4 regions of the Paenibacillus sp. MDV22-iso6 genome follow, and region 4 is predicted to be linked to each of the others. Evidence: riboswitches for the same ligand, from Rfam matches in the RefSeq annotation. Region 4 holds a riboswitch; each other region holds the start of a gene.
What was found. Region 4 has a riboswitch for cyclic di-AMP ahead of AC4PM4_RS16560 (C40 family peptidase). Riboswitches for the same ligand answer to the same signal wherever they lie in the genome.
Positions count from the first base shown of each region.

Region 1: linked by a shared signal. The riboswitch ahead of AC4PM4_RS30215 (C40 family peptidase) and the one ahead of AC4PM4_RS16560 (C40 family peptidase) in region 4 are both predicted to bind cyclic di-AMP.
Region 2: linked by a shared signal. The riboswitch ahead of AC4PM4_RS08765 (HAD family hydrolase) and the one ahead of AC4PM4_RS16560 (C40 family peptidase) in region 4 are both predicted to bind cyclic di-AMP.
Region 3: linked by a shared signal. The riboswitch ahead of AC4PM4_RS24205 (3D domain-containing protein) and the one ahead of AC4PM4_RS16560 (C40 family peptidase) in region 4 are both predicted to bind cyclic di-AMP.

Region 1 is NZ_JBZVDZ010000018.1:23,901-31,540, forward strand. It holds gene speE (polyamine aminopropyltransferase) at 1-128, opposite strand, end outside; gene AC4PM4_RS30195 (transglycosylase domain-containing protein) at 427-2,505, shown strand; gene AC4PM4_RS30200 (YwhD family protein) at 2,649-3,152, opposite strand; gene AC4PM4_RS30205 (M1 family metallopeptidase) at 3,255-5,246, shown strand; gene AC4PM4_RS30210 (hypothetical protein) at 5,257-6,099, shown strand; cyclic di-AMP (ydaO/yuaA leader) riboswitch at 6,352-6,489, shown strand; gene AC4PM4_RS30215 (C40 family peptidase) at 6,493-6,963, shown strand; gene AC4PM4_RS30220 (GNAT family N-acetyltransferase) at 7,363-7,640, shown strand, end outside.
Region 2 is NZ_JBZVDZ010000002.1:560,220-567,859, reverse strand. It holds gene AC4PM4_RS08800 (DUF6612 family protein) at 1-768, opposite strand, end outside; gene AC4PM4_RS08795 (thiol-disulfide oxidoreductase DCC family protein) at 868-1,290, opposite strand; gene AC4PM4_RS08790 (hypothetical protein) at 1,434-1,712, opposite strand; gene AC4PM4_RS08785 (zinc ribbon domain-containing protein) at 1,811-2,056, opposite strand; gene AC4PM4_RS08780 (organic hydroperoxide resistance protein) at 2,262-2,681, opposite strand; gene AC4PM4_RS08775 (Nramp family divalent metal transporter) at 3,128-4,423, shown strand; gene AC4PM4_RS08770 (HAD family hydrolase) at 4,564-5,256, opposite strand; gene AC4PM4_RS08765 (HAD family hydrolase) at 5,422-5,817, opposite strand; cyclic di-AMP (ydaO/yuaA leader) riboswitch at 5,938-6,113, opposite strand; gene AC4PM4_RS08760 (glutathione peroxidase) at 6,481-6,957, shown strand; partial or broken gene AC4PM4_RS08755 (hypothetical protein) at 6,939-7,037, opposite strand; tRNA gene AC4PM4_RS08750 (tRNA-Leu) at 7,109-7,191, opposite strand; gene AC4PM4_RS08745 (urease accessory protein UreF) at 7,613-7,640, shown strand, end outside.
Region 3 is NZ_JBZVDZ010000009.1:106,294-113,933, reverse strand. It holds gene AC4PM4_RS24220 (M20 family metallopeptidase) at 1-78, opposite strand, end outside; gene AC4PM4_RS24215 (ABC transporter substrate-binding protein/permease) at 260-1,717, shown strand; gene AC4PM4_RS24210 (amino acid ABC transporter ATP-binding protein) at 1,704-2,426, shown strand; cyclic di-AMP (ydaO/yuaA leader) riboswitch at 2,712-2,908, shown strand; gene AC4PM4_RS24205 (3D domain-containing protein) at 2,911-3,579, shown strand; gene AC4PM4_RS24200 (polysaccharide deacetylase family protein) at 3,712-4,500, opposite strand; gene lpdD (prenylated flavin chaperone LpdD) at 4,648-4,992, shown strand; gene AC4PM4_RS24190 (PspA/IM30 family protein) at 5,122-5,793, shown strand; gene AC4PM4_RS24185 (DUF350 domain-containing protein) at 5,889-6,290, shown strand; gene AC4PM4_RS24180 (DUF4178 domain-containing protein) at 6,314-6,820, shown strand; gene AC4PM4_RS24175 (DUF4247 domain-containing protein) at 6,832-7,578, shown strand.
Region 4 is NZ_JBZVDZ010000005.1:359,537-367,176, forward strand. It holds gene AC4PM4_RS16545 (X2-like carbohydrate binding domain-containing protein) at 174-4,064, opposite strand; tRNA gene AC4PM4_RS16550 (tRNA-Leu) at 4,395-4,478, opposite strand; gene pelA (pectate lyase) at 4,596-5,555, opposite strand; cyclic di-AMP (ydaO/yuaA leader) riboswitch at 5,969-6,100, shown strand; gene AC4PM4_RS16560 (C40 family peptidase) at 6,106-6,570, shown strand; gene AC4PM4_RS16565 (carboxymuconolactone decarboxylase family protein) at 6,675-7,004, opposite strand; gene AC4PM4_RS16570 (hypothetical protein) at 7,122-7,340, opposite strand; gene AC4PM4_RS16575 (hypothetical protein) at 7,464-7,640, opposite strand, start outside.

The sequences.
Region 1 (7,640 bases), on a different contig from region 4:
TTGCCGAATTCTTCGGTCTCTACCATAGCCAGATCTTGAAAATCCGTCTTTTCGCTTACATAGGTCTGTTTAATCTTCGCGGTGATTCCGAATGCGGGGGTCTGTTTCTCCGTAAACCACAATTCCATAATCTCTACCTTCTTTCCGTAAAGTTTATATAGATTAAATTGACCAGAGCGTACATAGCGTCTGACTAATCAAAGAATCAAATCACTGACAATGGGAACTGTTCGACCTTCCTTGCCTATTGTATGTTGTGTCGAACTGTTACTTTTCATTACCCTTTTGCATTATACGCGATTGACGTTTATACTGCAAAACGGTTTTTTTCTGCAAAAAAGCTATATTTTAAACCGTTAAACGGCCGGATTGAATATCCGTGTCATTGAATTCCCATACTGGAAAGAAAAGAAAGGAGCCCGTTCCATGACCCAATCAAGCCAAAAGACCCGCAAACGCGGGTTCCGAATATGGAAAGTCATCAAAAGCCTGACTCTGCTCGCTATTCTCGGCCTAATCTCCACAGCAGCAGCATTGGTCTATCTATACGCCACCAGCCTGCCACTAGCCGACTCCGATCGCAATTCCAGGCTGCTGGACAGTCAGGGCGCAGTCATTGCCACTTTCTCGGCAGGCGGCAAAGACTCGGTACCCGTGCAGTTGGGAGATATCTCACCTGATTTGGTTAGCGCTACACTTGCTGTAGAGGACCGCAAGTTCTATGATCATGTCGGCTTCGACATCCGAGGAATGGGACGGGCTGTACTCGTCAACCTGGAACATATGCAGATGTCCCAGGGCGCAAGTACACTGACGCAACAGCTCGCGCGCAACTTGTATTTGTCTCATGAAAAGACATGGACCCGCAAAGCCAAGGAAGCGATGTACACGGCACAATTGGAGATGAAATATAGCAAGGATGAAATCCTGCAGATGTACCTGAATGAAATTTATTACGGTCACGGCGCCTACGGGATCGAAGCAGCCTCACGGATGTATTTTGGCAAATCCGCCAAACAGTTGACGCTTGCCGAAAGTGCCATGCTTGCAGGGATTCCAAAGGGTCCGACCTACTATTCACCATATAATCATATGAAGAACGCCAAGGACCGGCAGAAGGTTGTATTGAATGCCATGGCTGACATCGGCAAAATTACGCAAGCGGAAGCAGACAAGGCTTATGAGGAAATGCTTTCGTTCAAGCCGGAAAGTGAACGCAAAACCGTAGAAAGCGCACCCTATTTCCGCGATTATATCCGGAATCTAGCCATCAAGGAGCTGGGAATCAGCGAAGCGATGCTGGATCATGGGGGATTGAATATATACACCACGCTGGATCTGCGTGTACAAAAAGCTGCGGAAGACGCTGTAGCCAGAGGCATGGACGCCAAAAGCGAGCTCGAAACGGCTCTGGTATCGATCGATCCGCGTACCGGATACATCAAAGCGATGGTGGGTGGCAAAAATTACCGCACCAATCAGATTAACCATGTACTGGCGACTACACGCCAACCGGGATCTGCTTTTAAACCGATTATGTATCTGGCTGCCCTGGAATCCAAACAGCTCACCAGTGCGTCCATGTTTAAAAGCGAGCCGACTTTGTTTCATTATGACAATGATCGCAAAACCTATAAACCCGGCAACTTCGGGGATAAGTATTTAGGTGAGATTGATTTAAGACAGGCGATCGCCGCTTCGGACAACATCTATGCGGTAAATACGATTATGCAGATTGGACCTGAACAAGTGGTGAAGATGGCCAAGAATCTAGGGATTACGAGCAACATGAGCCCGGTACCCTCCCTTGCACTCGGCACCTCGCCAGTTAGTCCATTGGAGATGGCTTCAGCATTTTCCGCTATTGCCGCAAGTGGACAGCGGACACCTCCTGTAGCCATTCTGCAAGTGACGGATGCCGCAGGACGAGTAATCTATGAAGCACCTCAGACCAAGGCCGAGAAGGTCGTTGAACCCGCTGCCGCTTATGTATTAACACGCTTGATGGAAAGTGTGTTCGAAAATGGAGGTACGGGTAATCGGGTATCTGCAACGATTAAACGGCCTGTCGCCGGCAAAACGGGGACGACCAATACGGATGCTTGGCTAGTCGGCTTCACTCCAGAGCTCTCAACGGCTGTCTGGGTCGGTTACGATCAAGGCAAAGCCATTTCCACATCCGACGGGCGTCGTGCGGCACCCATGTTCGCCCAGTTTACGGAACAGGCCCTCGCCAGTGTTCCACCGAAGATTTTTACTGTACCGGATAACGTCGTCAGTGTATATATCGATCCCGAATCCGGCAAACTGGCTGGCAATGGCTGCGCCGAGAAACGGCTGGAAGTTTTTATTGATGGCACGGAACCGACCGAGGTCTGCCGCAGCGCTTCAGACGATTCGGGTTCAGAGAAAGATAAAGACACTCGAGAAGTGCAAAACCAGCAGGGAATACAGGAAGAGAAGCATTCATGGTGGAAGGATTTCAAACGCTGGTGGGTGGAATAACCAAAGTGACGTAAATACGTAATGACGTAATTGCGTCATTACCCGTAAAATTCAATTTAGCATAAAAGCAAAAGCCCCGAACCGATCATCTCGGTCACGGGGCTTTTGCTTCTTCTTTTTGAACAGCTTGAAACATTCATTAATTAGGCAAGCGCTTCTTTCAATTCATCCGGAGAAGCGTTCCACCATTCTTCGTTATGCGTAGTCAGCAACGTCTTGAGTGCCGCGCGATCCTCAGGTCCAAGATCATCCAGCATGAACCGGCGCTTCATGGCATAATCCATGCGATTCACATGATCGGCAAGCAGTTTCCATCCACGACGCGCTTCTGTATCAATCCACATCTCACACGCAGTTGCTCCACCATAGAACTGCCCCTGTTCGTTACGGTCCACAGCTACCCATACTAGCCATACTTGGCGTCCATTGGGCACATCCTCACGATTAGTCGAGAACTTGATATTGCGCTCCACTTTGCTCTTCGCATGCATCGCGCCCACATCAATCTTTGCTTCACCGTTATCAATAATAACGGGGGAAAGGTTATTCAGATCAATGGAGCCTGCACCGAAACCTTTGTGTTTGCTCTTTGCACTAACGATATTCAAGGCAATCTGTTTTTTGCCGTTCTGCTCGTTTTGGTCCATGTTTTATAGCCTCCAAGGGTTGATACAAATATTTTAACTAATAATCGCCCCAATGCAAACATATACATGCTGTAGATGCTTGTCAACGGGAGGTATTTAACGATGATTCCACGACGCGCCAAGAGCTGGCTCACCGCAATTATAGCCCTGTGTGTAGTTGCCGGGGGGATATGGCTTGGTCTGGGCTCCACACGCTCCATTCAATCTGACTTGCCTGCGCTCGCCCCGGAATCGGGCAAGCCTACGGCACCCGTCAAAACCCAAACATCTCCGGAAAGTATACAGACACCTACCGCTGAAGTGTTCAGCAACCGCGTAGTGGAATATCACATGGATGTGAAGCTGGTAGACGGGAATGTACTGCAAGGGACTCAGACGATCACCTGGACACATCCAGGTAAGAAAACCGTCAGCGAGCTTTATTTTCACATGTATCCCAATGCCTTCTCTTCTGCCGACACCACTTTTATGAAAGAATCCGGAGGGAAACTTCGAGGTGATGTCATGCCCACGAACGGTTACGGTTCCATGCATATTACAGAAATGAAAACAGAGGATGGGCTTTCTCTCTTACATCGGATGCAGTATGTGCAACCGGATGACGGAAACATGAAAGATACTAGCCTCATTAAGGTACGGCTGCCCAAACCCGTTAAAGGCGGTGAAAGCATCACGCTTCACACCCGATTTGAGGTCAAGCTACCGAAAATTTTTGCCCGCATGGGAACAGCAGATAATTTCGTTATGGCAGGTCAGTGGTTCCCTAAACTTAGCGTATATGAGCCAGTAGGCACACGAGGTCAAACGACCGAAGGCTGGAATCTGCATCAGTATCACGGTAATTCAGAGTTTTACGCCGATTTTGGTATCTATAGTGTGCGTATTCGGGTACCGGAAACATACAAAGTAGCTGCTACTGGATTCCCAACCCAGCAAGCGGTTGTGAAGAACGGCGAAAAAGTATATCAGTTCTATGCCGATGATGTGCATGATTTTGCCTGGTCAGCCTCTCCTGATTTTGTTTATGCAGAAGAACCCTTCTCTGCTCCCAATGTGCCAGGCGTACGAATCAAGCTGTATCTCGACCCTGCTCATGAGGATCTGAAGGAACGTTATTTCTACGCCGCCAAAGCAGCGCTATCCAATTATAGCAAGTGGTTTGGCCCTTATCCGTATTCCACACTGTCCATCGTTGTCCCGCCCAAATCAGGGAATGGCGCAGGGGGAATGGAATACCCTACCTTGGTCACCGCCTTCGGTGCAGATGATTCTGCTCCTGGCTACGATCTGGAACGCACGGTTGTGCACGAGATTGGGCATCAGTATTTTTACGGCATGGTCGCGAGTAATGAATTTGAAGAGGCTTGGCTGGACGAAGGATTCACCTCCTATGCAGAAGACAAAGTAATGGAACAGGAATACGGACTTATCCCGAATCTGCCCGTACAAGCTGGTCTCATTACTTCTCCAGCTTCACTGACACAGGACTCCTGGAAGTTTGATTCCCAGAATCAATATGCAGCAAACGTATACACACGAGGCAAGCTTGTATTACTTGGAATAGAACAACAGGTTGGTGCTAAAACGATGGAGCGTATTCTCTCGACCTATGTGAATAAATACCGCTTTAAACACCCTACTTCGTCTGATTTTCAAAAGGTCGTGGAACAAGTGACGCGTACATCCTGGACCGATTATTTTAATCAGTATGTATACGGCGATGGCATGGCTGACTTTGCAGTGGAAAAGATCGCAATCAATCCTATCCTGAAAGACGGCCAAACGTTGTACGAGTCATCGGTTACATTGCAGAAAAAAGGGAGTGAATATAAGAAGGTTCCTGTTCGAATTATGTTCGAAGATGGGAAAACCATGACGAAAGAATGGGATGGTAGCGAGGAGCGCATTACCTACAAACTGACCTATACTTCCCCTGTTTCCTGGGCTATGACTGATCCGCTATACACGATTGTGCTGGAGAACCATCATATGAACAATTTTCTGAAAGCCGGACTGGATGAGCCAACTAAATCCCGCTGGAGCATGAGCGCAACCAAAATTATAGAAGCCATATTCGGAAGTCTGTCATGGTGAGGTGGATACAGTGAAAGCGAAAATACGTGAAGGCTGGTTTCTCGTCCGTCAGCATATGTTCATTGCGGCACTCTTATTTCTCTATCAATTAGTATGGGGATACTTTCTTTATCGAATGGTGCAGTCAGCTGTGGTTCCGCTGCTCCTGCGTTATCCTGACCCTGATACAGGGGAACTCAGTACGATTTTATTTAAAATGGAGAGCCAACTCGGTCTGACAACGAATCCGGAGGTTCACCGCTATTTATGGATTTTAGGGGCTATGCTGCTGATACGGATTCTGATTAGCCCACTCATTCAGGCAGGGCTGCTCTACTCGCTCCAGCATTATAACCATTCGGAAGAGCGCATTCCATTCATTCGCGGTATCAAAAATTTATGGAAACCGATGCTGTTGCTCCACACCATTCGGACTATATTACTGCTGCTACCCGCTTATTGGCTCGCGCCAAAGCTCTATTCCATCTTTATGGAAGGTTTTCATTCCCTCCATCTGCTCTTGCCTGGTATTCCCTATGTTGCTGGTTGGATTGTATACGGGTGGGTTATCCATCATGTCCTACTGTACATGCAGTTTGGTATCTCAGCTCCCGATGGGGAAGGCGGAGCACGTGGTACGTTTCAAGCTATATGGATTGCACTACGCCAAGTCATCACTCTAATCGGCATTGCTGTCCTGCTGGGCGGCCTTCATCTGTTGGTCTTTGGTGCCTTTACTTCAGCTTCATGGTTACTAACCGGCTTAACTGGTCTTATACTACAACAAACGTATCCACTTGCCCGGTGCTTGCTGAGCCTGTGGAAAATATGTGCCCATTTCCGCCTATGGCAGTCCAACTCGGTCAAAGATTAAATTAAACGGTTAAAAACGGTTACCATCTCTATGTAAAGTTGTATTCTTCAAATGCCGTTAAACAAGCAAACCTCGACCTTTCCCCGTCAAAGGTCGAGGGTTTTTTTGTTAATTTTGTTGTTAAACGTTGCCAAAGTGATATACCTCTGTTACAATAATCGCAGTGAGTTTTTAGTAACAACTTTGTAATCTTTACCTTCATATTTGTAACTACTTAAAATTTAATCGTCATTTCTTGATTTCGCAGGTGCATAACTAGCATAGCCAAATTCCTAGCACCTGGGAAGCGGGGGAACCAGTTATGGGTGAATTGATCTTGCAACAGAGGGATCATAGGGGACCTTCAACCGAATCCTTAAGCTAACCTCGCAGGCATTGGAAGGGGTATATCTCTTGTTTAAGAAGAAATTAACCGCAGCTGTACTCAGCCTCACATTCGCATTATCGCTTGGAGCAGGCAGCGCATTCGCAGATTCGAAAATGGACCAAGTTATTGATTCAGCAATGGGGACTACATACAAAAGCGGAGGAACAACGCTTAACGGCTTTGACTGCTCTGGATTCACAAGTTATGTATTCGACAAGCTGGGCATTGATCTGGCTCGCCAATCGAGTTCACAATTCGACATGGGTGATTCGGTATCCCGGATGGAAATGAGACCAGGTGATCTGGTATTCTTCAATACAACGGGCAAAGGGGTCTCGCACGTAGGGATCTTTGTAGGGAATGGGAAGTTTGCACACTCCTCTTCTTCCAAAGGAGTTACAATTAGCGAATTAAGCGAAAGCTATTGGGCCAACCGCTATGTTGGCGCTAAACGTATTATGAGCACGGACGCATATGAGACATTGGCCATTGAATAGGGACAAGCCGAGCAACGTCATGCTGTAACAATAACTTTACTGTAACGAAGCATAATAGAACCGTCTGGTACATTCTCCGCAGGAATGTTATCCGGCGGTTTTTTTGTGCTTCGTTTCCTTAACATATTCGGGATAGCTATCAAACCTAATTTTAACTTTTTTTAAAGCTATTTTTCATTGCTTCGCCCGTGCTCTTATAATGTTTTTACCCATCCCACTATAATATAAACGAAATTACCGGAACTTTTGTTTCACTTTTTTTCAAAAACGAGGACTTGCCAAATGAACGCCTCTTTTGTAGAGTGAAAACAAGCTTAGATATGGAATGACATATGTATATGTATATGGACAAATCAAAATCATTATAGCTTGTTCACAATGAGAGGAGCGTGCAGTTGTATGGATGAAGCCCCTGTGACGTTTCACGTTGTGCCCATGCAAGAAGAACACGCGGAACTAATCTGCGATTGGCAGTATGACCCGCCTTATAATATTTATAGCTGGCTGCCCTGGGAGCAGATGAAAGCACTTGAAGTGGAATTCGGCGATCCCAAGCTACGGAAAGAACAATATGCGGTGGTGCTGGGAGAGGATCAGCAGATTTGCGGTTTTGCTCAGTACTTCCCTCTTGAAGGTGTAACCCGCATCGGACTTGGCATGCACCCCGATCGATGTGG
Region 2 (7,640 bases), on a different contig from region 4:
TTTCTGTCCTTCCTGCTCCATATTCATAACCATGTTGACATCCGTACTTGCAGGCAGGTAGGTTTCTTTGTTGATTATATATTTCATTTTCATGCTGGTAATATTCATTTGATCAAGCATCGCTTGAGTTTGGGCATCCGATCCATTTTGCTCCATAACCGCTTTGGCCAGTTCCTTCACGTTATCACCGGATACGTCAGCGTTAATGACGTAGTTGTCGCCTTCTTCCGTAATTTTGGTGTCTTCGGCAATCTTTTTGAATTGCTCCAGCTCACCTTCCGGATTCATGCTTGCCTGCATCTGCTCAATCAGTGGTTTCGTTTGCTCGTCAGGAATTTTGACCCACTGGTTCCCCACCTGCGAATAAATCTTATCCGAAGTGATGTACTGCTTCACATTCTGCGCTTCCTGTCCGGACATTTCCATTTTCATCTCCTGATAGATCATCATCGGATCTTTGATGATATCCATCTTCAGTGATGTTTTCACCTGTTGATCCTGGGACTGCTCACCAGCCACCAGTTTCAAATTTTGATCGATATTGGCTTCCGTAGTGAAGCTTTTCATATCTTTAGTAGCTGCATTCGTTTTCTCAATTAACTCGTCCAATGTAGGGATCTTTGTCTCCTGCTCCGCAGTTGTATTCCCCTCGTTAGACGTTTCGTTTCCAGCTGGCGGCGTTGCTGTACTGTTATCTGCATCGCTACTGCAAGCTGTCATGCTTACTGCTAATAATGCCCCAATAATTAATGTAGTCCACTTCTTCAAGTTATTTGCCTCCCAAAATAGAGTTGATCCGTACTCATTACCCAATTATTTCCGTTATTAATCAATCGTCACCGATAAAATATGTCACACTTCAGCCTTTCAAAGGAATCGATCCTTAATTTCAGGTGTAGGCAGCATGCACGCTTCATCTTTACCGAACCAGCGATATCGGTTGCGAGCTACAGTGTTATATATGGCATTTCGAATAAATTTCGGTACAATAATCAACACGTACAATAATGGATAAGGGAATTTCAAACCTTTGGCCAGACGCAGCGCTGCGGTTGAACGTGTATAATATTTTCCATCCTCAATGAGTACAAAAGTATCCATGCTGTCCGTGGACAGATTGCCCTTCTCCAGCAATTTTTTCGCTACATCCGATTGGAGTGATGCAAAATGATATTTCCCCTCAGGGTCACGCTTGATAATCCACTTCGTTAATCCTTGGCAGAAATGACAGACTCCGTCCACAAGCACAATCGGGTGTCCCTGATGCTGATCCGTTTGATTTACTGTCATAATCGCGGCCTCCTCATGTGTGCTATTAGCATAACTTACCCGTTTTGAGTCATCTCGGTCGCTTTTTCACATTTTATTTAAGTATAACGGAAAATAGAAAAAGAGCGCAGGCTCTATGCCCACGCTCGTATCTGTTTTGGCAATTACTCGGCAATTGCCTTTTCCATCCATTGGTCGTCGATCATCTGTTGGTGCAGGTCACCAGCCCACTGGTCCATGCATTTGCAAATGAAATCTTTGCGACATACCGGACAAGGTGTTTTCTGTAGACGGCTGATATTGGTCAGCTTCCATTCCGGGGAATGGGAGTAGAATACACGGCATTGTGTACCGTCTACCAATTTCATTTTAAATTCATACAATCCGTCTTCCTTGTTGCCACTAGCTAATTCTAAATTTGCAATACGCGGTCTATAAGACATGGATATCACCTGTTAATTCAAATTTGGTTCATGCATTGACACTTCTTAGTACTAAATCATATTAAAGAAATTTTAGTTCGATGTCAACTCACGCACATTTACCCACCAAATAGAATATCAAGAATGGTACCCACCTGACCCTGTTTTTTCCCTTTCAACACATCCGGATCGAATACTTCTACATATCCACAGGAAGAACAGGCGACGAAGAGATAATGATTGTGCTGAATATCAAACATTTTGCTAAGTCCTGCTCCTGACATGGATACTTCCTTAATATTGCAATCCGTACCCCTGCATTTGGTACATACAAATCGTCGTTCTATCATCTCTTCAATACTCATTGTCGTTCCCCCTTATTCGAATGTATAACTTCAAGCAAGAGTAGATTATGTAAAATAGTACGCTGTTCAACATGCAATCTCCTGCATCTCATCTGTATTATAAAATACAAAACCCTGCCGAAGGCCAGCAGGGTCTTGTACTCGAACATCAGGTATCCAAAGATACCCTGCTCTATATGTTCCCTTTACTCCTACGAGTCAGGTCTTAAACTACATTAAGTACCACATCAATATTGCCGCGTGTTGCTTTGGAGTAAGGACAGAAATCATGTGCCTTGCGTGCAAGATCCTCTGCTTGACTGTGATCCACGCCAGGCATGCTCACATCCAAACGTACAGACAGTTGGAAACCATCATCTGCCGGATCTTTGCCGATGGATACATTACTTGTGACCACCACATTCTCCAATTTCACGCCTGCTTTGCGTGCCACATTGGCAAGAGCACTTTCATAACATGCACCGTATCCCGCTGCAAAGAGCTGCTCAGGATTGGTTCCTTCACCACCGGAGCCTCCAAGTTCTTTTGGCATTTTCAGATCATGCTTGAGCACGCCATCCGAAGAAGCCACCGAACCTGTACGTCCACCTTTAACTGTCGCTGTTGCTGTATATAAAGCTTCCATTAAGAATCTCTCCTTCACCTTTAAGTTTTTTGTTGCCTACAATTCAATTTAAACTTCTGGCTCATTTTGAAACGTTGTTGCTCCTTATTCAGCTTTTACATCTTTATCTTTTTCATGCATTGGGGATGAACACAGGTAATTTATCCAGGGTTGGGTAATATACTAAGGCACAATTCACTCTCCGGTAAATTTTGTCCTCATACACAAAAGTTGCACTAGACAAAAATAATTGAAGGAGTACAATGTAAGTATCAACATAAACGTTTAGACATATTTGAAGTCGTTTAATTACGCTTTTAAGATTTTGGTTTCAATGTTCCAATTTAATCAAAGGAATGACACCGTTCCTCTTCATATAGAATATCAATACTTCAAAGTCGGGTGATTATATTATGAGTAAAAAAAATCCGTTCAACACTCCTTCAAATGAGCCATTGGCTGCGGGCATGGCCCCATCTCTCGGGGAAGCCCACAGCTCCATGAAGGTGCCTCAGAACGCTGCTTGGTGGAAAAAGTTCCTTGCTTTTGTTGGACCGGGTTACCTCGTTGCCGTTGGATATATGGATCCTGGGAACTGGGCAACGGATATTGCGGGTGGTTCACAATTCGGTTATACGTTATTGTCCGTTATTCTGATTTCGAACTTAATGGCAGTTGTGTTACAGTCTCTCGCTGGCAAGCTCGGGATTGTCACAGGACGGGATTTGGCGCAAGCCTGCCGCGAACGATTTAGCATGCCTGTTGTAATCGTGTTATGGATTTTGTGTGAGCTTGCGATTGCAGCCACCGACCTTGCCGAGGTTATTGGTTCAGCCATCGCGCTCAAGCTGCTGTTCAACATCCCCATGTTATACGGCGTCATTATTACCGCTGTCGATGTACTGGTCATTCTTTTGCTGCAAAATAAAGGCTTTCGCGCATTGGAATCCCTCGTAATTGTACTGATGGCTACCATCGCCCTCTGCTTCGGGATTGACCTGTTTCTCGCTAAACCGGATATGGGTGGCGTCATGCATGGTTTCGTACCGAATGTTGAGATTTTGCAAAATCCGGCTATGCTCTACATCGCCATCGGGATTATCGGTGCAACCGTGATGCCCCATAATCTGTATCTGCATTCTTCCATTGTGCAGACCCGTCAGATTGAACAGACGCCAAAAGGAAAAAAAGAAGCGATTCTGTATTCCACCATGGATTCAACCATCGCTTTAACGCTAGCTCTGTTCATTAATGCAGCCATCCTGATTGTGTCTGCTGCCGTGTTTCATAGTGCGGGTATGACCCAGGTGGCGGAAATTACAGATGCTTACCATCTGTTGACACCTCTGCTGGGAACCACCATCGCCAGCATCCTGTTCGGTGTAGCCCTGCTGGCTTCAGGCCAAAACTCAACACTCACCGGCACGTTGTCCGGACAGATTGTAATGGAAGGCTTCCTGAACATTCGTATTCCAGCGTGGCTTCGTCGACTGGTTACACGTCTGATCGCTATCATCCCGGCCGTCATCGTAACAGCCATTGCTGGAGAGCACGGAACAGAAGAACTGTTGATTCTTAGCCAGGTTGTGCTGTCTCTGCAGCTACCCTTTGCCGTCATTCCGCTGGTAATGTTTACGAGTGACAAAAAAAGCATGGGGGCTTTTGCCAACAAGCTGTGGCTCAAAATCATCTCCTGGATCATTGCCGGAGTTATCGTTGTCCTGAATGTGTATCTGATTATCCAGACCATTCTGTTGTTCTAGGTTAAACGGAATTACGCCGTATTTTGTCTAACTCAAAAAGGCTGATCAACTCAAGTAACGTACCCCTTGAGACGATCAGCCTTTTATATGTTAGAGCAGCAGCCTAATTATACCGAATAGTTCATAAATACTGCTCTTATTTAGTTGTCTGAATTTTGAGTTACCATTAACAAAGGAAGAAGTTGCTCCAGTGATTCAATAGTCCAGTCTGGACGCTCTGCATCCGCAAGCTCCGGCTGGAATCTGCCATAACCCTGCAAAATCCGGATCGTGTGCATACCCAGCTTCTTAGCCGGAATAATATCATTATCAATCCTGTCGCCGATCATGACCGCTTCCTCAGGTTTGCATCCCGCCTGTTTCAACGCTACAGCATACAATTCAGGATCAGGCTTGGACACTCCTTCTTCAGCCGAACAGGCCAGCACATCCACATACTTGCGCAAGCCGTAGCTATCCAGCCGATTTTCCGTCCCCGGACTCTGATTGGCAATGATACCAATCTTATAGTGTTGCGACAACGTCTGGAGAACAGCGTCGGCTGACGCGAAGGGGCGCTCAAGCTCTTTGCGGAACTTCAGCTTCTCCTGTATCTGTTCCCGGTGCCCCTCGTCGCTGATAAGGGTACGAATAGCCAATTTCATCGGCCATTGCTCGTAATTTCGGTAGGAGGCGGCAAATAGTTCTCGCACCGTCTGCATCTCCACCTGATAACCAAGCGCACAAGCTTCACGAACGAACTGACCGATAATATCATCTACCGGCTCCCATTCGTCCACGAGCGTATCCCCCACATCAAAGAACAACCATTGTATTCCACGTACATCCGGCACGCCTATTCCTCCTCGTTAGCCACAGGAAATCCATATCCCTATTTCCCAAACCATAAAAAAGAAGACCCACCAACATGCATGAGTCTCCTCAAGTTTCCGTTTATTTATGATTTCAATTATAACAGGCAGCTGGCACTGGATCAATCACAGGAATAGTACTAGCCACTAGCCATTCAGTAGAAACCCAACTTCCCCATTCAAGGAATATACAATACGGTCTGCTCCCATTCCCCGATAGATCCCTTTGGGGTGGCTTTGTTCCGTAATGACACACAGGGACTTGGATGTCCAGGAGCGGCAGATCTGTAAATATCGACAGGTCAGGTTTAGGCTATTTTCAAAAATAAAAACATTGCCGACACTACCTTGCGGCAAAAACCATTTCTGAGCAGCAGCTGTGTTCATGCGAATGACATGCTCCACACCAATCCTCCGGAGCCTGCGCTCTTCCCCTGCACTGTTGGTCAGAACGGCAAACGGCATTTTTTTGTACATCAGCAATTTGATAAATTTACGTCCTGCTTCATTTGGAGCAGTCACTAAGATCATCTCTTTATCCATCATTCGTTCCTCCCTTGGCGTGAAAAGACAACAAAAAAGAAGCGTGGGGGACCAAGGCCTCCCGGACGCTTCTTCAATAATCCATAGCAAAAAGACACTATGAACCAGCGTACGGCTTGTTGCCTCTCCCTTTAACGCTTACGAGGTTAGCTGACGGATTCGGGCGCGAGAGTCGCCCTATTTCCGGCTGTCACCGGAAAATTCACCCCATGGATGCCTACTGTCCTGGACAGTTCATCCTGTTGGTTCCCCCGTTTCCCACCCATGAATGAATGGAAACTCAGCGATTAAAACATCGTTCTTTTATAATCATTAATCAGAGCGATATTATCGTTTGTTTCGTTTTTCATGTAAAATTTAATTTAAATTGGAATTACGATATGAATCATACACCCGTGCCATATTGGTGTAAAGTCTGCGCAGATCACCGAATCGACGGATTTTTGCCATTACACATCAATAATAGCGCTTACAACGTATCCATTCTCTACCCATCTCATCAAAGCTCTCTAATTCTCTCTTTAGCGAAATTCAGGTAGCAAATCAGTCACAGATCATACACGACAGCTTCAAATTGAGTTAAAAAAGCAATATTAATTTTGCATTATTTAATTGTAATCAATATAATAGAAGAAAGAAGAATATGAAATGGAGGCGATTTTCATGTCAGTCTACGACTACAAAGTAAACACCCTTCGCGGTCAGGAAGTTGAAATGTCCAACTATCGTGACAAAGTACTGCTTATCGTGAATACAGCAAGCCAATGCGGCCTCACACCTCAATTCAAAGGTCTGCAAGAGCTTCAGGATAAGTTTAAAGACTCCCCATTCGAAGTTCTTGGTTTTCCAAGCAACCAGTTTGCACAGGAAAAAGGCTCTTCTGATGATATTGCCGAGTTCTGCCAGATGAACTATGGTGTTAGCTTCCCGATGTTTGAGAAGATCGATGTGAATGGTTCAAGCGCTCACCCTCTATTCCAGCACCTTACCAAAGAAGCACCAGGCGTACTCGGCTCCAAAGCCATCAAATGGAACTTCACCAAATTCCTTGTGGATCAGAACGGACGTGTTCTGAAACGGTATGCTCCCAAAACAACACCTGATAAAATTGAAGCGGACATCAAAGAATTGCTTAAATAACAAGTAAAGGCCATCCGACCCAGCAGACAGAATGAGCATGCATTCAGGGGAAACGGGTGACCTTTTTTTGTCTGGCCCATCTGTACTGTAAATAAAACAAAAAAAGAAGAAGCTTCCCATACGGGAAGCTTCTTCTTTATCGTTCTTATGATGCGGTCGAGAGGACTCGAACCTCCACGGGTATACACCCACTACCCCCTCAAGATAGCGTGTCTGCCATTCCACCACGACCGCATGTCGTAAATAATCGGCAACAAAATTGATTATACCCGGTTCATGTTTAAAAGTAAAGCATTTTTCTTAATATCATTTTAACTGCGCTTTTCCTTCCATAAATCGTATAATCTCGTCATTTTCTCCTACGAAGTGCATATGATTAAATTTGATCTCGTTTGTATACCCGATTAGGCCGATCACTCTACTTTATTTGTATTACCATCCTTCACATCCTCTTAGTATAAAGTAACTCATAAAGTTATATAAAATAACACTAAATAGATTTAATATTCAAAAAACAAAGAAACTATTGACAAAAAGCGGATATTTATGTGAATATATATATCATATAATTCGGATTTACAAACATAAAGCGAACCAAAAAGGAATATAAATGTTATTTAACATAACATTTAACGAACGTAGGAGGCGAAAGATTGTGAACCGTGGGAATAAGCTGCTCGATT
Region 3 (7,640 bases), on a different contig from region 4:
AATGTATGATGAAATCTCTTTAAAACGGGAAGCATATTGATCAATTACAGTTAAAATTTGTGTTTTGGTATGTGTCATGGTGGACTCCTTAAGCAAAAATGAAAATAATTCAATAATTATATCATAGTTGCGGTTATTTTTCAGAAACTAGTCAGGATTTGTAATGTCGAAATTCATTGCATAATCATGCATTCTACTTTATAATGACTCAGGCATCAACAACAGAAAGCATACAAAGTATTATAAGGGGAGAACAGGGTTGAAATTGATTAGTCGTTACACCATGATGCTGCTAGCTCTTGTGGTCTTGCTTACTACGGTTGCACCTGTTGCGTTGGCAACGGGAACTACAAGCAATTCAGGCAGTAAAAAGCTGGTGCTCGGTACAAGTGCCGATTTTGCACCATATGAATTCCATAAAGTGATTGATGGTAAAGACCAAATTGTCGGATTTGATATTTCGATTGCTAAAGAAATTGCTGCCGATCTTGGCGCAGAACTTGTAATAGAGGATATGGGTTTTGACGGACTTCTTCCTGCGTTGCAGAGTGGTCGTGTGGATATGGTCATCTCGGGAATGACGCCAACAGATGATCGTAGACAAAGCATTGACTTCTCCGATACCTATTATAAATCAAAGCAAGTTATCATGATTCGCAATGCGGATATAGATAAATATCCAACCATGGCTGATCTGGAAAATGAAAAAATTGGTGTTCAAAAAGGCTCCATTCAGGAAACGATTGGCCAGGGAATCCCAGGCGCAAAACTGACAGCACTTGATAAAATATCTGATATCGTGCTGCAATTGCAGACCAATCGTGTAAATGCTGCGATCGTTGAAGATACGGTGGCTGCCGGTTATCTGGATGATGTGATTGGATTAGCACCGGCTATTCCGGATGAAGAGCAGGCCGAAGCGGCAATCGGGATTCGTAAGGGCAATACGGAATTGCTGAATGCAGTGAACGGAACGCTCGAACGTCTGAAAAGCGAAAATAAAATCGATCAGTTGGTTACCGAGGCAAGCCAGTTGATGGCAGAGAAGAGTAAACAAAATATTTTTGAAGTATTTTGGCAATACAAAAGCTTTTATGCCACGGGATTAGGGTACACATTGCTGCTTTCTGCACTTGGTGTATTTTTCGGTGTTATCATCGGTCTGATCATCTGTTTGTTCCGTCTGCATGACATCGCCATTTTGCGCTGGATCGGAACAGCTTATGTTGAGCTCATTCGTGGGACGCCAATGCTGGTGCAATTGATGATTATCTATTACGGTGTTTCATTGACCTTTGGAATTAATTTCTCGGCTCTTCAGGCGGGAATTATCACACTATCCATTAATAGTGGTGCCTATCTTGCCGAGATTTTCCGCGCTGGTATACAGGGTGTGGATCGAGGCCAGTTGGAAGCAGCTCGTTCCCTGGGAATGGGCAGAGGTGCGGCAATGCGCTTCATCGTGCTTCCACAAGCGTTTAAAGCGGTGTTGCCGGCGATCGGTAATGAGTTCGTGACCATTATCAAGGAATCTTCCATCATCTCGGTTATTGGTATGGTGGACATTATGTACCAGGCAAGTGTAGTCAAAAACATTACGTACCAAGGAATGAATCCATTCCTGATTGCAGCGGCCATTTACTTTGTGCTGACGTTCATTTTGTCCAAGCTGCTGGGTCGACTGGAAAGGAAGTTGAGTGCAAGTGATAGACGTTAGACAATTACACAAATCATATGGAAATAACGATGTGCTCAAGGGCATTAACGTAACAATTGGTAAAGGCGAGGTTGTCGTGGTCATCGGTCCGTCCGGATCGGGGAAAAGTACCTTTTTGCGCTGTCTTAACTTATTGGAGCAGCCTACTTCCGGTGAGATTGACTTTGAGGGAGTTTCGATCACTGACCCTAAACACAACATTAATGCAACTCGTGAAAAAATGGGGATGGTATTCCAGCATTTCAATCTGTTCCCGCACAAAACGGTGCAGCAGAACATTACGATTGCTCCCATTAAAGTGAAAAAACAATCTGCACAGGAAGCGGAACTAATCTGCGCAGATTTGCTGAAGACGGTTGGCCTGTCTGACAAAAAAGACGCTTATCCTAATCAGCTGTCCGGAGGACAGAAACAACGGATCGCTATTGCAAGAGCGCTTGCGATGCAGCCGCATGTCATGCTGTTTGACGAGCCTACTTCAGCACTGGACCCTGAAATGGTCGGTGAAGTACTGGATGTCATGAAGCGGCTTGCAGAGGGCGGCATGACCATGGTTATTGTAACGCATGAGATGGGCTTCGCACGCGAAGTAGGGGACCGCATCCTGTTTATGGATGGTGGGGTTATTGTAGAAGAAGGAACACCTGCTGAAGTGTTTGGTGAGCCTAAGCATGCACGTACACGTGACTTCCTTGCTAAAGTGCTCTAATACATCCGAGTCATCATTAGGATGAATTGGATGAAAATGCAAAATATATACTGTGGATGAGAATTCTTATTCCCTCATAGATCCCTGTCGGCGACCTGTCGGCAGGGATTGTTTTGTTGCGTGTGAATACGCACGGATTTACATAAAAAGTAACGTTTCTGTCATCAACGATATAAGCTCAAATAGACATTTTTTTGAAAAAGTCGCTTGAATTCAGCAAAAATATTGAAGTGAATTAGCCAGATGGTAACATTTACTACGACTCTTGGTTACAAAGTTGTGATATATTTGTTCCTGCCGAAACTTCCGGAGTTGGGAGTGTGGGGGATGTAACGATGCAGAGTGTGCTTGGGGAAGAATCATTTGCACACGGCTTGGGGTGAATTAGGGCTACATAAATTATTAATGTAATTGAACCTATAGGGTGGTTTCCTCCATCCGAATCCGACAACTAACTTCGCAGGCATAATGAGGGAGGAAGACCATGATTAACAAGAAACGTATAGCCAAAACAGCAACAGCTTTGCTGACAGCAGCAATGCTCATTCAGGCCGTTCCGGCTCATGCTGATTCAGTTCATGTGGCCAAAGAGGGGGATACCTTCTACACCTTATCCAAACAATATGGAGTTGGACTTAACGCTCTTATTAAAGCTAACAATGACATTTCAGCTTACAACATTTATGGTGGTTTGAAAATTACGATCCCTGGTAAAACAACGAACACAGCTTCTGCTGCAGCAGCTAAAACGGAGGCCAAAACGGTAACTGCCGCAAGCCTTGACGTTAATGCAGATAGTAAAGTTGTACAAGCCTGGGGTAAAACGTTTGATTACAGCAAAGCTGTCGACGTCAAAGCAACAGCATACTCCGCAGACGCTTCCGAAAATGGAGGATGGGGTGCTGTGGATTACTTCGGTAATCCGCTTGAATTGGGTACCATTGCAGTAGACCCGAGTATCATTCCATTGGGTACAAAGGTACTGGTGACAGGTCATACACATCCCGGACTGCCAAAACAGGCATTTGTCGCAACGGCTCGTGATGTGGGTAGTGCCATTAAAGGTCACAAGATCGATATCTTTATTCCTGGCAGCAAGCAATCCGTGAGCACATTTGGTATTCAGGATGTTGAACTTTACATTTTGAAATAAAATCAAAGCGTAGCTGCACATCATCATATGTGACTCCAACTATATCTAAATTAAACAATAAAGGGTGTTCTTCCATCACAATAATGTGATGGAAGAACACCCTTTTGAATATCCAACTTCAGGGATCTTGACCTATTTACCCTTTGGCAGTTCCAGCATTTCGTCCAAAGTCACCAGCTCGTACCCGCGGTTTCGCAATTCCTCGATAACTTCAGGCAACGCCTCGATGGTACCACTCAGCTTCGATCCGACACCGCCTCCTGCATGTTGCAGAACAATGGAACCTGGTTTAACGGCCGACAGGATGTTTTGTTTGACTTCCTCTTTGGAGAGGCCCTTCCAGTCCAGGGAATCGACGTTCCAATTCACAATGCTGTAATGTTGTTTGGCCGCCCATTGCAGCTGTTGCTCATTAATGTCGCCATAAGGTGGACGAATCATTTTGGGAGTGTAGCCCGCCAGATTACGAATAATATCTCCGGTATGTAAGATTTGTTTGCGAAATGCATTCATGGACAATTTACTGAACTCCGGGTGATTGTAGCTGTGATTGCCAACAATATGCCCTTCCTTCACCATGCGTTTCACTAAATCCGGATGTTTCTCAGCGCGATTTCCCACAATGAAAAATGTAGCCCGTACCTTGTATTTTTTTAGAATATCCAGTACCTGCGGGGTGAACCGTGGATCAGGTACGTCATCAAAAGTCAGAGCGACCTTTTTTGTTGAGGGGCCATTGGTTTTGAACGTATCCGCATATTTTTGTCTGAGCTGTCCCAGAGTCAACTGTTCTTCTTCGGAAGAATCAGACTTCGAAGCAGGTTCGGTTTGCGGACTTGAAGAAGCCCATAACTGAGCAGGAGCGTAACTTCCCCCCAGAAGAATGACCATGATGGATAACATTATGAGGCGTATACGCATGTTAGTGCCTCCTTTTCCCAAATTGCGTTCTCTTTGGTATGCCCGGGGCCATCCGTATTTATGCATATTGTGAGATGTTTCATTGCTGATTCATTAAATCGGAGCCATAATTCCACCATATATATAGAAAAGGACAGGTGGAGCAGGATGAGTACATACGATTTAAATTCCGTTCGTTTACAGGTGATTGAGGCAGGGGAAGACAAGGTGTTTATGGTAACTGGAGGCAGATCACATATTGGAGCAGTAGCAACCTTTTATCCGGACCGTGAGCGGGTAAGCGGGGCTACGATGCATATTCCGGGGCATAAAGAGCAAGAGCTGTGTGAAAGGCTCGCACGTAAGGCCGCCCTACATTTAAAAGTAACCGTGACCGTGATTATGGGGATTCACTTTGATGCAATTACGCGCATGCAGATTGATGAGATTGTGCAGACTGCAGAGAAGCTGCTTGATGAGGAGCTGTGCCAAACTAGTCAACTGATTCAATAGTTCGATGGACGCTAAGTAGGCTAAAATCGTTTTTTATGATTTTTTTTGTTAAAATTGAAACGAGTAGAACATTGCCACGTATGTATGTTTATATACAAGGATGAACTATCGACTAGGAGGAATACCATAATGTCCATTTTCAAACGATTGCGCGATTTAACAATGTCTAACATTAACTCTATTATTGACAAGGCAGAAGATCCGATCAAGATGACGGATCAATATATCCGAGATATGCAGGAAGATCTGGAAGATGCGGAGAAAGCTGTTGCTGCACAGATCGCTATTGAGAAGAAATTCAAGCAGCTGTTCGAAGAACAGGAAGCTCTCGTGAAGAAACGTGAGGAGCAAGCACATACAGCAGCGCGTGCACAGAATATGGATTTGGCTCGTCGGGCACTGGAAGAGAAAAAAGTGGCTGAAGAGAAGATGGCTGAATACAAAACAAGCTATGATCAAAACAAGGCTTCTGCCGATAACCTTCGTGGCAAGCTGGACGAAATGCGCAAACAATTGACCCAAATGAAAAATAAACGTGAAACATTGGTTGCGCGCTACAACGCTGCAAAAGCTCAAACCGAAATCAACAAGGCGCTGAACGGATTTGGCTCCGATACTGCAAGTGCCGGCATGAAGCGTATGGAAGAAAAAATGATGCAGATGGAAGCTCAGGCTGAAGCTAGCAATGAGATGTCGTCCAAAGGAAAATCGCTGGATGATGAGTTCGAGAAGCTGGGCAAGGATCAGGCTGTTGAGGATGAACTGGCAGCATTGATGAAGCAATACGAAAATAAGAACTAAACCTTGTAAGCAAGCAGGGGCACCAGCGGAGGAGAGACCAGCGTTTCTCCTTCGCTTTTAATTGCGGTTCATGTTGAGATGTGGGGGCTATGTAAATGGATTTGAACATTTTGGCAATGCTGGTCTGGACGTTATCGGGTTCGGTTTTGCTGTTTGTCTTAATGTATGTGGATTCTTTGTTCACGAAGTATAAGGATTTTGCCGAAGTGAAGGCAGGCAATATGGCCGTTACAACACGTATGGTTATGAAGCTGTTTGCTCAGGGATATGTACTCGCCACCTCCATTTCGACAGCGGGTCATCTTGGAGAAGCGTTGCTGGTATCCGTTGTTTCATTTATCATTTTGCTAATTCTGGAGAGTGTGGTTCACTTTATGATTCGGAGATGGGCCAACCTGGATCTGGATACGGGAATACAGCAGGGCAAGACAGGTTACGGTTTGTTCTCGGGTGCACTACATATCGTGGGCGCATTAATTATTGCAGCTTGTTTATAAGATAAAGAACAGGAGTAATGGGTATGAGTGTGTGGAAACGGATTAAAGGAATAATAGCCAAACCTGAACCGCCTAAGGCAGAGAAAACAATGCTTCAGCTGGCACCAGGTGATATCTGTGAGGTTTCGCTGGTCACCTATGAAGTGGTTGGGCGGGTACATCATCGAGCGCGGAATGCGGCTGTCCTCACGTTGCAGGATGGTACGGCAATCCGACATTTGCATATTGAAGAACGGGAAATGACCCGGTATGCCCTCTATACACCCATTGATGGCCGTCTCGATGCACCGGATGAGGTGCCCACATTGCTGGATCTGGATGGACGTGCGTATCATCTGGAGGAAGAATACGGAGGAATGGTAACCACTGCAGGCAGGACACCCTATGGTCAGGCTGGGGAACAATTAGTATGGCAATATCAGTCTGATGATAATATGCTTTTGCGTGTGGAGTGGCAAGACAGAAGATTTACGCTGTATGAGGGTGAGTCCATTCTTCCTGCGGATATCAAAGTGATTCGTTCGAGCTAGGAGAGGTTCCAATGAAAAAGCGCTTGGCACATGGATTAAAATTAATGCTGGTCCTCAGCCTTGTGATGTCGCTGCTGTCCGCGTGCGGAGCACCTTCCGTTCAGGACACATATCCGCTTGAATCGGTCAGCGGCAGTGGTAACACGACATCCTATGTGTACCGAGCTGCCGATCGTACCGTTCCAGAGGTCGCTCAGGAATTATCTGAACAGCGGAAGCCGGATCAGATCTCGGCGGAAAATACAGAGCGGATGTTCCTGGTATATCAGGACCAGTATTATCATTTGCAGCAAGACCCGAATAAAGCGGAAGACACCTTGGTTGAAGTGGATTCCAAAGAATATGTTCGGCAGAATTATGATTCGTCCTTTTTGCAAGGTTACTTAACCGCAACATTAATTGGTAATTTGTTTGATTCGTTTGGGGGTAGAGGGTCCGGTACGTATCGTGGTTATACGAACAAGGACACGTACAAACCAAGTGAAGGTTCTTATCGGACACCGACGAGTAAAGATAAAAAGGTTGCTCCACCGATTACCGTTGACCGGAAGGGGTCGATTACCCGCCGTGGCAGCGATAAGGATTCAAGTGTAGGCTCCGGTGGAGGATTATTCAGCCGAAATAAGGAACAAAGCAAAGGCACAATTGATCGTAATAAAAGCAGTGGTGGCCTTGGAGGATTGTTTGATTCACCGAAGAGCTCCTATAAAAAGCCCAAAACAAGGGTTGGCGGCGGCCGAATCATGAGGCGTAGGTAGCATTAATCATGACTCGGGCCCGCAATATTAAATCATTCGCAGAAGAACAGTGAAAAGGTAAG
Region 4 (7,640 bases):
ATTGTTTTATCTCATTCTTCAATCGTGTTTCATTCGGGAATGAATAAAAGGCAACGATAAAAAGACGATTATCATTGCTTTTTTTAACATTTCCGAAGTTCTTTGGTTTGAGATGATAACTCCTTATCATTCAGAAAAAAGGGGCCGAGATGGCCCCCCAATCCTAGTTTACATCATTTCTTCTTTGGTTCTTCCACCTCTGATCGGGCTTTTACAACCTGATCGACGGATGCTGCTTCAACATCGCCAAAGGCCCAGTGTGTGGAAGGAACATCCTTCCACTGTGGCTGCGAAACGTTCGTGAGCGGTGCTCTGCCCAAAGCTCTGTTGATTGCTACAACGGCTTCCGCTCTTGTCAATAAAGCATTCGGGCGAAAAGTTCCATCTTTATAGCCTTTCAGAATGCCTGCGCTTTGCGCTTTCAAAATGGCTTCCTTGGCCCAGTGGCTGCTGATATCAGAAAATCCATCGCCTGAATGCTCGGAATCCGGACCGAGAAGGGCTACGAGAGTGGCCATCTCCGCACGAGTCAATGGCTGATTTGGCTTAAACGTCCCATCCTTATAACCATTCATCAACCCCATCTTGCTTACCTTAGCAATGCCGTCGGCTCCCCAATATTCTGACTTAACGTCACTGAATACAACAGCAGATCCTGTGCCTTCTTTCTCAGATACCATTGCGAGTATGGTTGCCATCTCTGCACGGGTGAGCTTGTTATCCGGCTTGAACAACCCGCCCGGATATCCTTGAATATACGCCTTGTACGGAATATCTTGACCACCCTCTGTTCCTGTTGTCCCGTCTGTATTTCCAGATTCAGGAGCTGGCGCAGGCACAGAAGTGTCTGAAGGCTGGACGACTGGAGTCGATGGTCCACTTGGATTGGATGGACCACCTGGATTCGACGGATTCGTTGGTTCACCGTTTCCAGTAGGGACAATAAACTTCAGTTGATCGGCCAGCATGAGCTCACCGGATTTCTTCACAGCTTTGAGTGTATGCTGGCCTTTTGCCAGTCCTGAAATGCTATAAATCTCCTGCTGAATCTGCCGGCTTGGACTGTAGGCGTTCACGGTCTGCACCAGCTGTCCGTCTACATAAATGTCCACTTCGCCCTGTTCTGGTCCAGTCGGTGTAATCATACTTATTCCAGTGCCCTTGAAGGCGTATTCGAAAGAATCCCCGTCCACCACCGTGGAATGCACATCATTGAGATAATCACCGCCGAAGGCAAAGCTGAGGTTCAGCGTCCCCACTGACTGCGCAGCAAGATACGATTTTTTCAGTGTAACTCGGTTCCCTGCAACTGTATAATCGGACCCCGGAACCAGATCAAGTGATCCGTTAGTAATACCACTGAAGCTTTCCACCTGTTGCAGCAGCGTCACATCAATGTCCGTCTGAGCGGAAGCTGACTTTTCGAAATCCGCGGTTACCGGATTAATTAGATTCGGAAGCTCAACTTTGAGCATATCGAGCAGCATGTACTCCCCCGATTTCTTCACTGCCTTGAGCGTGTGCTGCCCATCCGGCAGCCCCGAGATGCTGTACAGGTTCTGCTGTGCCAGCCGACCGTTACGATGGGCGCTGACTGTTTCCTTGAATTGGTCGTCAACATAGATATCCATGTCTCCCTGTGACTGGTCAACCTCCGTAAATAACTGGATCCCCGTTCCCTTGAAGGTGTATTCAAAAGAATCATCGTTTTTTTCGGTATACTGCACATCGTCCTTATAGTCACCCAAACCTCTGCCAGTGCTTCGTGACCAGGAGCCGTTGTACTTGATTGCCGGATCGTCGTTATTGATCATTATAAATCGAATGCCCGTAGTATCGCTGATCCTTATTGCCAAAGACTGGGGATCACCCGCGCTAAAGATTACGTTTAGACTCGTTGTCCCTATAGGCAGCTGCGTGAGGTACTGCTTCCTGATAGTCAGCTTGTCATTGACCACCGTGTAGTCGTCATCACTGAGCAGCACCCCGTCATTTTCAACGCCGGTCAGCATATTGCCGTTCAAGGACAGCCTCACGGTGACATCCTTCTGTTGTTCCGTCTCCTTGTCAAAGTTTGCAGAGGTCGGACTAATGGTGCTGTTCTGCCCTCCAGGAGGAATTTCCATGGTTACTCTAAGCGCATCCAGCAACATATACTGGCCCGAGCCCTTGACCACCTTCAAGGTATGTGGGCCGTTGTCCAAATCAAGTTTGCTGTACAAAACCTGCTGGACTTCCCTTTCTCCACTGGTATAGGCGTTTACAGTTTCAGGTGCTCCATTATCGAGGGTGACAATCATGTCTCCTTGGTCTTTATCCTTCTCCGTCAGCAGCTCAATGCCTGTGCCCGTGAAACTATACTCAAAATAATCGCCGTCTTTTTCAGTAAAATGCACATCGCCATTGTAATCACCGTAACTTCTGCCGGTATTGGAGTTCCATGAGCCCGTGTATTTAATACTGCTGTCATCATCATTAATGTAGACCTCATTGGTAACAGTGGCATCTTCCACGGAGATTGAATTTGCAGCATTGTCAGCTTCAGCGTCCAAGGCACCCCCTTGACTGCTATTCGCTGGACCAGTGCCAGAGGAATCCGTAATCGCTATGCTCAGATCCTGTCTCCCATCTGTCTGCTCCTTGCCCCCGTTGCGCTGCCAATCCCCGCTATAGAGCATGCCTGTATCATCGTCATTGACGGCTGATGTGCCGTTCAGTGCGGTTACTTTAAGCATCCGGGAAGCATGGGGTTCTAGCACGCCGCCACTGAATTCATGATTAAAATTCCCCAGCTCGGAATGGCTCCAGAGATCACGGACAGAAGCCGGACCGTTGAGGCCAAGATCGCTCCATTTGACTTTAACCTCCGCACTCTGGTCGCCCAAATTGAACAAGGCTACACTGTAAGTACCATCTCCGTTATTGGCATACCAAACCTGCTGCTTGGTCTCCATGGAAACCGGATGGCCTGGACGTCCGGCCTGATTGACGGCAATGACTTCGTCATTCGTAAGCAATTCCAATCCATAGCTGTCCAGCCTTGTTAAATCATCACCTGTATAAAGCGGTGCTGAAGAGATAGACCAGAAGGTCGTGGCCGTTTGCCGCTCAACCTTGGTCAGACCATCCATCGAGCCATTCCCGACATTCAGTGAATCGAAGTCGTTCCAGCCTCCGGGACCTGCATCCCGCCACCAGAGGGCAGCGATGGGGAACAAGCGGGAAATACTCGACCATTCGGTCAATCCCTTACTGCTGTCGTAAGCTTCAACGTCCCAGTCGATCCTCCAGCCGTTTGCATACTTTTTCCAGAAGTCCACGTAATTGTGATCAAGCGCCCAGGAAAGCTCAAACCAGATGTTATTTCTGTCCAGGGCTTTGGACCATGCCTCCACATCACCACGTGCATCCCGGCTCAGATTATTGATTCCCGATCCTGGCGTCACACTGTCGAATTTGACAAAGTTGATACCCCACTCGCCAAGAAGATCCGCGATGGAGTCAATATACTTCTGTGAGCAAGGGTTCGAAAAATCAATTTTGTACGTGTACGAATCCCAAGCATCCATAACAACGAGCGGTTTTACTGCAATATCTTGCATACGACATGCCCCGCCCGACCCATAAACCTCAAGATTTTTATCATAGGCGGTGATTGATAATCCCGGAATCAGATAGATTCCGATCTTCTGTCCGTTATTATGGACGTAATCAATGACCTCCTGAAATCCATTTGGATAAAGAACAGTACTCGGAATAGGACGGCCGTATTCATCTTCGTCACCGTTCCAGCCAGCATCAATATTAATGTATTCATATCCATGGGCTTGCAGCTTCTCACGCATGGCGTCCGATTGCTTCTTAATACTCTCGGCCGATGTCCAGTTACCCGGCCCGTCATATACCTGCATGCTGTAACTGCTCCAACCCATATACGGCTTTTGGGCCAGACTCTTATCTGCTGCTTGTGCCACATTACCTGTCGTTCCCATAATCCCGAACTGCACCGCCGCAATCATAAATACCATGAAACACATTGCCATCCTTTTTCCGATTCGTTTCAAATTATCCCTACCCCCTCTGAATTTGGTCATTCAAATTCCTGTTGATAGCGCTTCCACACGAGAAGAGAATAGTGGATGAGGCATTCCCAAGATAGGTACAATTCGGTATTTTACGTACAATTAACCTGAAATATAGGGGCAAACCGTCGCAGAACAAACATATTTCCATTAATGGATAAATAAACAAATGGAAACTTCATCTTTGCTCAAGCCGAGGGAATGGGTTGAAAAGAATCAGGAAAAGCAAAGATCAAAATCTGTAAACAAATAAAAAAGGTTCCGAGAGTGGCAGCAATGCCATTCTAGGAACCTTTTTCGTGTTACATATGATGCGGTCGAGAGGACTCGAACCTCCACGGGGGTTAGCCCACACGGACCTGAACCGTGCGCGTCTGCCAATTCCGCCACGACCGCGTATGTCTTATCTCCGAGAAATTATATCGCGGCGACAAGAGATAATATATCATGTGCAGGTAATTAGTGTCAACAAAAAAATATAATTTCAGTTTCAATGATAAAGCTTTTTATAAATTATATCTTTGAAGGCCAGTTGCCATACCAGGCATACCCGCCTCTTCTTTCCTTATCGATATCGCTGAGTTTGTATTTCAAAACCCCATCACGTCCTACGAAGATCGGTTTATCCGTTCCAATTTCGTAAAAACGTGCCCATATTGGCGCTGCACCTGAATCAGCTACGAGTTTGCTATCTCCGTTTTCTCTGACATACTTGTATCCTGTAATTTTCACGTTGTTGAACCAGGCTTCTGCCGCTTGAATGGAAACCTTAATTTTCGAGTTCGACGGTCTTGTTTTCAAAAACTTTACAATCGTACTGCTCTCTCCAGCACTTAGAGAAGGCACTTCATAAATCCTTGCTCCTGCAGGTTTTAGGGAGCTGGAATCATGCTGCTGTCCCCATGCAGTCAGTTTACCATTTGCTACAACCTGTGTATTGAGAATAGCATCTACACCTTTGGCAACTGATTTTTTACTGCGATCCGCAAGAGAGCTGTCGATGAATGAGAAATCACCTTTACGTGCACCTACTTCATCCAGCATGTACATGACATTAATCATGGCATCGTCGTTGAAGGTAATGTGTTTGTGATAGCCTGAGCTCTGGTATACTTGTGGCCATCCTCCATTGGAGTACTGCATATTTAACAAAAAGTTGATTCCTTTGATGGCAGCAGCCGAATATCGCGGATCATTTGTCTTTTTAAATTCCTTGGCTAATCTTCTAATTTCTGAGTATGTAGCTTTATTATCAATCGTAGATTTGGCCCACTCACCACTTGTTTCTTTGTAATCCTTCTTCCATCCCCCGTCAGGACGTTGATTCTTCAAAATATCTGAGATACTTGCTGTCGTTCCAGATGCGTCTGCAGCAGATACCTTAGCAGCAGGCTGAAATACCATTCCGACAACAGAGAAAATCATTGTACATGCCATTACCAAAGATGCAAACCTTGCTTGTGCCTTCAACATCGTTTAGAACACTCCCCAATTCATTTTCTGCAAACTGTTTTCCTTGAGCGTCTCCCCTCCTTATATTTGTTTTTAAACTCAAACTATTTCTTTTCATCCAATAAGTGGATTATACAAAAAGAATTCTATGCAAAACAATGAATTTTGTCAATAATTGCAACAATATGTAACAAATTCTTTGTCTTAACCTATAGGTATCGTCTAATCGAAATGTGAGAAAGCCAATAAATTATCCAATTTTTCTCCATTTGAAACAGTAGTTACTTTTTTGTCATCTATTAAAACCCAATATTCGAGTTATTTCTACATAAATAGCGATAATTCCGTTAACATTGAGATGATAAGAAGTGTTCAAAATCGGTTTGACATTTTCGCATTTATGCAATATAGTTTCAAAAGGTTACAAAAACTTAATTATTCATTTGCCGAGTTTCATGTTTGAAAACGGGGGAACCATTTTGGGTGAATTATTCTTATACATAGGAAATATAGGGAACCTTCTACCGAACCCTTAGCTAACTCCGTAGGCATCGAAGGGAGAACAAAAATTTTGAAAAAGCTTATCATCTCCATTTTTGGAGCAGCAGTTCTACTTACATCCGGTGCAGCAAGCACAGAGGCAAGCAGTATCAACACCGTCGTTAACAACATGACAGGCATACCTTACAAATGGGGCGGCACAACAATGGCCGGATTTGATTGCTCTGGATTTATGAGATATATTTTCAACAAATATAGCATTGAATTACCACGCACTTCCCAGCAACAAGCTAAGGCCGGAACTCCGGTATCCAAAGCTAATCTGCGTACTGGTGACATGGTATTCTTTAATACGATGGGCAATGGCATTTCACATACAGGTGTATATATCGGGGGCGGACAGTTCGCTCATGCTTCAAGCAGCAAGGGTGTCAGCATCACACAATTATCCAATCCTTACTTCAATGATCGTTACGTAACAGCACGCCGGGTAACAGGACAATTTATGTATAACAAAATGCTGGGCAAAATATAAGTTTGATTTGATATAGCGCTAAGAGGAGGCTCCGGTTGAATCCGGGACCTCCTCTTTGTTTGGGGCTTTTGTTTACAAATCCGGTGTGCTGTAGACTTCTATACTTAATGTAAAGCCTTCTGTACTCTCATTGCACCCTGAGACAGCGCATGGCCTCCGCCTACCGCTCCAGCCACAGCAACCGTCTCCATAATCTCCTGATCGGTCGCTCCTTTGGCACGTGCCTCTTCCACATGGTAAAACGTACATACCTCATTGTTCGCAAACAGTCCAATACCCAGCGCAATCAGCTGTTTGGTCTTGGCATCAATCGCCCCTGCCTGAAAGCATTCTCCAGTGAACTCATGATAAGACTTCACCACTGCTGGTAGCACATCGCTTAATTCACCAATCTGATCTTTATAGGCATGAACCTTATCATTCATCAGTGTCATGGTTACCGCACATCCTCTCGGCTGATATGTTACAAGCTCTCACTGTACCTATCTTCTCTCCCGAGAGGTGTAATTATGCCAAAACATCCATGGTAAATGAACCTAAATAGGCATGTCCTATTCTTCGAGCAGGCTCTCGCGTGGTTCGCTGAACAATTGATATCGATAATTCCGATCAAGCTTGACCACACGACGATTCTGACGGCGAATGAGTACCTGCTCCCCGTCCCAAGCCACTACAATACCTGTCACATCATTGGACTGAATCTCGTCCCGTACTACCCTTACTTTTTCACCCGATAAACGCAGTGCATCCAATTGTGCATCACTGATCATATTTATGGCGCCTACTTTCCCAAAAAAATTATTTACAAAAAGAGACCTAAATGAAAAGTCATTTAGGTCTCACGTGACTGTATTGGACTGTCATGTCATTCGAAAGTATGTCCCGACTGAAAGTTACCGCTGCGCGTGCTCTTTGCTGTCGTTCTTCTCAAACCAAAAATCAAGCACTTTGGCGGACATCACACGTTCTTCAAGGTACTCCACTTGATGCGGTGTAAATTGTTCTTTCCAAGAGAAGGACAACTCTTCGCACAAGCCTACAATCGTCAGCAATTCTGACCAGGCAACGTA